2 regions of the Paenibacillus sp. FSL R5-0928 genome follow, and region 2 is predicted to be linked to the other one. Evidence: riboswitches for the same ligand, from Rfam matches in the RefSeq annotation. Region 2 holds a riboswitch; the other holds the start of a gene.

Region 1 (3,418 bases), 2.5 Mb from region 2:
TGGATAAGAATCAGGAGGTGATTAAAGGCATCACCTGCTTCTGCTACTTTGCCGACTCCAGAGGCAACCTCAGAATTCACATGGTTCATCTCGGTAACGGAGCGGCTCATATCTTCCTGAAGTCCAAGTAGGAAGTCACGGATCTGTTCGTTTGCGTTGCGTGATTGTTCGGACAGCTTGCGTACTTCTCCAGCAACAACAGCAAAGCCGCGTCCATGCTCTCCTGCGCGTGCAGCTTCAATTGAAGCATTCAGCGACAGCATTTGGATTTGTTTCGTAATTTCAGTAATGCTGTGAACGACTTCTCCGATCATTACTGAACGCTCATTCATGATTTGTAACTGATCCAGTGACTGTAGGGAAGCACGTTCAACCTGGCGCATTTGCAGCACAGCGCTTTGAGCAATTTCATTACCGCCACTTGCTTCAGCGGAAGCCTCACTGATTTGCTCCGTGACTTCATTCGCTGCTGAGGCAATACTTTGAATGCCTAAATTGATTTCTTCCATTGCTCTCGAGTTATCTGATGCACTGCTAGCGATAGTCGTACTACCTTTGCCGATTTCTACTACCGATGAGCTGGAGTGTTCTGCCATATCATTGAGAACCTCAACACGTTCTTTTAAAGAGTTGGAATCTGCAACGACAGTATTAGAGGTTACCAGTACATGTCCGATCATTTCTTTCAGGCGTTGGGTCATCGCTTGGAAGCTTACGGACAACTGTGCAACTTCGTCATTTCCTTTAATTGATAATTCTTCGGTGAAATCTCCCTCTGCGAGCCGGGCACTATAAGCTGCCAGTTTTGAGATTGGACGTGTTATACGCACACTCATAAACCATGCACCAGTTAGGCCGATGATCAACGTCAGAAGTGTGATGCCGGCACTTGTCCATAGAATGCTGTCTGTTTTTTCTTGAATGAAGCTTACGTCACTGCTTACACCGATGATCATCGTACTTCCGGGAATACCGATATAAGCTGTTTTATGTATACCATGCGCGTCGCTATATGTATCGCTTAGTCCAGTTTTTCCTTTAGAGGCTTGTTGCATTGCAGAGGATACGGTGACACTTTCTGCCCGTTGCAATTTTGCATCGTGATCTGCGGATAGAATCTCAGCTTCTTTCCCTTTCAGATTGACCAGAAAAATGGTTTCCACTCCATGTTGTTTCCTCTTTTCCTGAAAATAGAACTCGAGATTGGTGGCAGACTGATCGTTCTTATTTAGGGTTTGCTGGGCGTGCATTACGTTGAGATTCTTATATACGTCCTGAGCAGCGGCAGTAAGGATTTTGTTAATCTGCGGCATAACATAGCTGTTGAAGATACTGATAGAGATAAAATAGAAGCTGGTGCTTAACAAAAGAGACGTGAGCAACAGAACAACAAATAATAAACGCGTAAATTTGCGACTGATCGAATGCTTGATACGAAACATATCGTTCTCTCCTTTTTTTATGGACGGTGAGGTCATTTCTTTTTTGGTCTTCACTAGATACTCCATGCCAACTGCTGGAAATTGGCGACCCGAGATATATTCCATAGTTATGTCATATTTCTACTAAATGGATCGGGAATAAGGTGTTTGATACTATTCTATAGAATTAACCTCTGGATGAATAGTGAAAGTTTTGTCCTATAGAGCATTTTTTTCTGAAAAAAATGAATTATTGCTGACTATTTTAGATAATTGTCGAAAAAAAAGAACTGGAACTACCAATTTCATATAAAAATATTATTTTTATGGATTGTTTAGCGCTATTGTGATAGAGTATTAATGTTTTGTTCCGAAAATTTAATATTGTAAGCCGCGGTTCGTAACCATCCCGCGTAAACAAAACTAGGAGGAATTTCAGTAATATGTTTAATTTGCTGTGGGGAGTTTTATTTGTTATTGTCAATTTTGCTTTTTTTCTGCTCTGTTACCGCCTGTTCGGGAAAAGTGGAATGTATGCCTGGGTAGGTATTGCTACTGTAATTGCTAACATTCAGGTAGCTAAGACGATTGCTATGCCATTTGATATTGTGATGACACTCGGAAATACGATGTATGTCACTTTATATATGACCAGCGATTTACTTAATGAGAAGTACGGAAGAGCGGAAGCACGTAAAGCGGTCTGGTTTGGTTTCTTCACCTTGCTTATGACTACAGTCATTATGCAGATGGTACTAGTATTTAAGCCGCAGGAGACCGATATCGCTCAGTCTTCTTTGGAGACGATTTTTGGGCTGATGCCTCGACTAGCTTTGGGTAGTCTTACTGCTTACTTCATTAGTCAGTTCCTAGATGTTCGGTTGTACTCTTGGATTCGTAAATATTACAGCACCTCAAGTCAGCTGTGGATTCGTTCCAACGGCAGTACGATGATTAGCTCCTTTGTGGATACACTTATCTTCTGCACCATTGCGTTTGCGGGCTTGTATGACTGGAATGTATGGCTTGAAATTTTGCTTACAACTTATCTAGCGAAGTTCTTACTAACCGCAGTAAGCACACCTATCTTATATATCGCCCGAACCTTTACTTTTGCTGAAGAGGGTACACCATCATCTGTTCAAAAGAAGGACTAAACAACAATACAGCCAGCGCGTACCGATCATAATCGATGCGTGCTGGCTATTTTTTTAGTTGTAGGATGGACTTAATAGTTGCATGAAAAATGTGTACATAAAAATAATATAAAGCTAAAATAAGCTATCGTAGCAATTCTAGCGGATTAGTTTAACAGGAGCGCCTGCGATGGCGCTTATCACATATCCTTTGGTCTGGGCTGGACTTGCGAGGCAGTCCGATTGAAGAGAATGTATATAATCGGTAGTCACAGAAATTACGAACAGGTGTGATCAAGGATGAATCTAGTAGTGCCTATACTGCGTCATGCAGCACAGCAGCCCGACAGCATTGCCTTAACCCATGACCAAGCAAGTCATACCTATGCCACATTAGTAGAAACGATGCGGAGAATCGCGAATGGCTTACAGCAAAAGGGTCTGAGGCATGACAAAATCGCGATTTTATCTACGAATCGTATTGAATTTGTTGAGGTTTTTTTGGGGGCGATTTATGCGGGATGTGTTCCCATTCCCTTAGATCCCAAATGGAGTGCTAATGAACTGCAGGTTATTATAGAGCAGTGCCAGCCGACAATGATTTTTGCCGAGCCGGAAGCCGCAAAGAATCTGGTCTTCAAGGATCAAGTAATAATCCAAACATTGATCTTCTCAAATGAACGAACAGGTTCCTATGATCAGTGGCTGGCTGCCCTGAAGCCGGAGGCTGAGTTGGATGAGACGAATGAATTATTATTTATTGGCTTTACTTCAGGCACAACCGGGTTGCCCAAAGGTTATATGCGTACCCATTTATCATGGTTAAAAAGCTTTGAGGTCTCGAATATTGCTTTTGAATTG
Region 2 (3,418 bases):
AAGGCAGGATTACCGCCTGAAATCGTAACACAGTCGAAATTATCTCCAGCTAACGCCAATAATTCATTTATGATTTCTTCTGCTTCCATCATGCGAACCTTATTCTTAGCCGTACCATCCCAAGTAAAAGCGGAGTCACACCAGCCGCAGCGATAATCGCAGCCATAGGTGCGGACAAACATCGTCTTCACTCCAATTACCGCACCTTCGCCTTGAATAGTTGGACCGAACATTTCAATTACAGGAATCTTACTCACAGTCACAGCCTCCATACAAACGGTAGGATGGCCCTTCATCCGGAACATCTTCAGCCAGCACCTCTGCCCAAGAGGTTGGAGTCTCCCATAGCTTTACCGAGTATAAAGGCAACCCTGCTTGCTTAAGCTTGTAGGCAATATATGAAGACATATTCTCCACTGTGGTGCGGAAAGACAATAAGGCTACTTTGGAGCCCGTATTCGTTAACGTCTCTAACACAGGTTCATTTCCCATAGCAAGAAAAGCGTGATCTAAACGATCTACAAGGCTTTGTTGTACTGTCATTTTGATATCGCTGAAATCAATGACGAAGCCTTCATCCGAGTGGCCTTCCGCGGCCATAGGTTTGCCCTTAAGCACTACTTCGAGCTTATAAGTATGTCCGTGCAGATTGCTGCATTTCCCTTTGTGTCCCACTAACTGGTGTGCCGCATCGAACGTAAATATTTTGCAGACTGAAACCTCGTTAAGCATTAAGAACCGGCCTCCATTCTCTCCGCCTCATATTGCTCAAGACCACGCTGACGCAATAGACAGGCTGGACAAGTACCGCAGCCACTGCCAATAATACCGTTGTAACAGGTCAGTGTGTGTTCGCGAACATAATCAAAATACCCCAGTTGATCGGCCATTTTCCACGTTTCTTTTTTATCCAGCCACATTAGGGGAGTGTGGATCGCAAACTCATAGTCCATAGATAAGTTCAGCGAAACATTCAATGATTTCACAAAAACATCACGGCAGTCCGGATAACCGCTAAAGTCCGTTTGGCAAACCCCAGTGACGATATGGGAGTACCCCAGTTGTTTAGCTAATATTGCGGCAAAAGATAAAAACAACAAATTCCGTCCATCGACGAAAGTACTTGGAAGCTCATCCCCTTCCCCAGCCACGATATCTATATCCTGACGGGTAAGTGCATTGGGTGCCAGCTGATTAAGCAGCCCCAGATCAAGAATATGCTGTTTCACATTAAACTTAGCTGCTATCTCAGTTGCAACTTCGATTTCAGCCGCATGACGTTGATTATAGTTGAAGGTAACTACCTGCACTTCCTCATACTGCTGCAATGCCCAAACCAGGCAAGTGGTGCTATCTTGTCCGCCGCTGAATACGACGAGTGCTTTTTTGTTCATATGAATCTCTCCTTATCACAAGTTGGAATTTAGCGGTTGTCCACTTTTTCTGGATAGAGGTCGTGATTGATTAAGCGGTGTTCCGCCATCGCCTCATACTTCGTACCCGGTCTTCCATAGTTGCAATAAGGATCAATTGAAATGCCTCCGCGCGGAGTGAACTTGCCCCATACCTCAATGTAACGCGGATCCATCAATGAGATCAGATCATTCATAATAATGTTGACACAGTCCTCATGAAAGTCACCATGGTTGCGGAAGCTAAACAGATACAGCTTTAATGATTTGGATTCCACCATTTTTTGTTCAGGAATATACGAAATATACAGCGTGGCAAAATCCGGCTGACCCGTTACAGGACACAAGCTAGTGAACTCAGGGCAGTTGAATTTAACAAAATAATCACGTCCGGGATGTTTGTTATCAAACACCTCCAAAATGTCTGGATCATAACCAAACTTGTACTGTGTTCCCTGATTACCAAGCAAAGTAACTTCTTGCATTTCCTCTTTCAATCTTCCTTCTGACACGACAAAAAACCCCTCTCTTTTCCTTCGGCCTTGGCCGGTAATGGAAAGAAGAACGAGATTTCGAAAACTTGGCTCCACTAAGAAGAAACGGAAGCAACGTCCGGATAAAGGACAGCAACCGCTTGTACTGTTTAATATATTCTTAGTTTTTTATAGAGGGAGTTCGCGAACCTCTCCTGCACAACTTTAGTGCAGACTTCTTCTTAAAGCATAAAGCATATTGCGTCTTGAACTATACCATGGGTAGCCCGCTCCTGACAAGTTCTACTCTTTACGTACGTAGAGTTTATGAAGTTCAAAAACAATGCCATTTGATCGTGAATTTCTTTTTAATCACATGAATTATTCATATGGTTAATTAAGATGCGGCAAAAAAAAGGATTCAAATCCTAAGAAAAGGGTAACTTATTCATAATAATCTTCGAGCTAAGGGTGGGAGCATTTTATGGAACAAAGTATACAGCAGCTTATGGATTGGCTTAACAATCATTTGAATGAAACAATCGCTATTGAAAAGAAAGAACTTCGTGATTTGGATAAAGTTCATTTCAATTTAGAGTCCGTAGATTTCCGGAGTGCAGACGATGTTATTGATGAATATCTTGGAAGTGCACTGATATTAAGAGGTTTCGGCAGCACACTTAACGCCGATGGTGAACTGGTATCCCTGCCACAATCCACTTATGATTTAGCTGTTGAAGGTCTTCAAATCGTAGACTTAGCCGACCGCAAGGCAGAAATAACTACGGACAGAGCTAATTACACCCTTTCAGTAGATTAAACGAACATGATTATGATAAGCAAAAAGAGCCCACAGCGATTGTGGGCTCTTTTTGCTTATCATTTATTCTTCTCCAATGATCTCCACTTCAGTTTCCAGCTCTACACCGAATTTATCCTTCACAGTCGCTCTTACATGGTGGATTAGCCCGATGTAATCACTGGCTGTTGCATTATCTGCATTCACAATAAATCCCGCATGCTTCTTGGATACCTCAGCACCGCCGATTCTTGTACCCTGTAAGCCGCTCTCTTGAATTAACTGACCTGCAAAACGGCCTGGAGGCCGCTTAAATACACTCCCACAGGATGGATACTCAAGCGGTTGCTTCGATTCACGTAAATAAGTTAGTTCATCCATTTTTGCCTTGATCGTTAAAACATCACCGGAAGTCATAGCAAATTTGGCCTCAAGTACAATGTACTCACCGCTTGCGAACACGCTTTTTCTGTAACCCCATTGCAGCTCATCACCTTGCAGAGTTACCAATTGCCCGTTCTTATTTATAGCTAGTGCACTATGCAGGACATCTTTGATCTCACCGCCATAAGCACCTGCGTTCATATAGAGCGCTCCACCAACTGTTCCTGGAATGCCACAGGCGAACTCAAGACCCGTAAGCTCCTTATCAAGTGCATATCTGGAAACATCAATTATTTTGGCACCACATTGCGCATATAAGAGATTGTCGCGAATCCCCATTTCGGTCAGTC

The links. Region 2 has a riboswitch for preQ1 ahead of queF (preQ(1) synthase). Riboswitches for the same ligand answer to the same signal wherever they lie in the genome.
Region 1: it holds a riboswitch for preQ1, as region 2 does, so the genes downstream of both, MKZ16_RS06175 (queuosine precursor transporter) here and queF (preQ(1) synthase) in region 2, are expected to answer to the same signal.

Annotation. Positions count from the first base shown of each region.
Region 1 covers NZ_CP150225.1:1,410,588-1,414,005, forward strand. Annotated here, with positions in the region: gene MKZ16_RS06170 (methyl-accepting chemotaxis protein) at 1-1,442, opposite strand, end outside; PreQ1 riboswitch class I at 1,809-1,854, shown strand; gene MKZ16_RS06175 (queuosine precursor transporter) at 1,865-2,578, shown strand; gene MKZ16_RS06180 (AMP-binding protein) at 2,858-3,418, shown strand, end outside.
Region 2 covers NZ_CP150225.1:3,870,639-3,874,056, forward strand. Annotated here, with positions in the region: gene queE (7-carboxy-7-deazaguanine synthase QueE) at 1-257, opposite strand, end outside; gene MKZ16_RS17320 (6-carboxytetrahydropterin synthase) at 250-732, opposite strand; gene queC (7-cyano-7-deazaguanine synthase QueC) at 732-1,394, opposite strand; gene queF (preQ(1) synthase) at 1,424-1,897, opposite strand; PreQ1 riboswitch class I at 2,061-2,104, opposite strand; gene MKZ16_RS17335 (hypothetical protein) at 2,370-2,705, shown strand; gene murB (UDP-N-acetylmuramate dehydrogenase) at 2,769-3,418, opposite strand, start outside.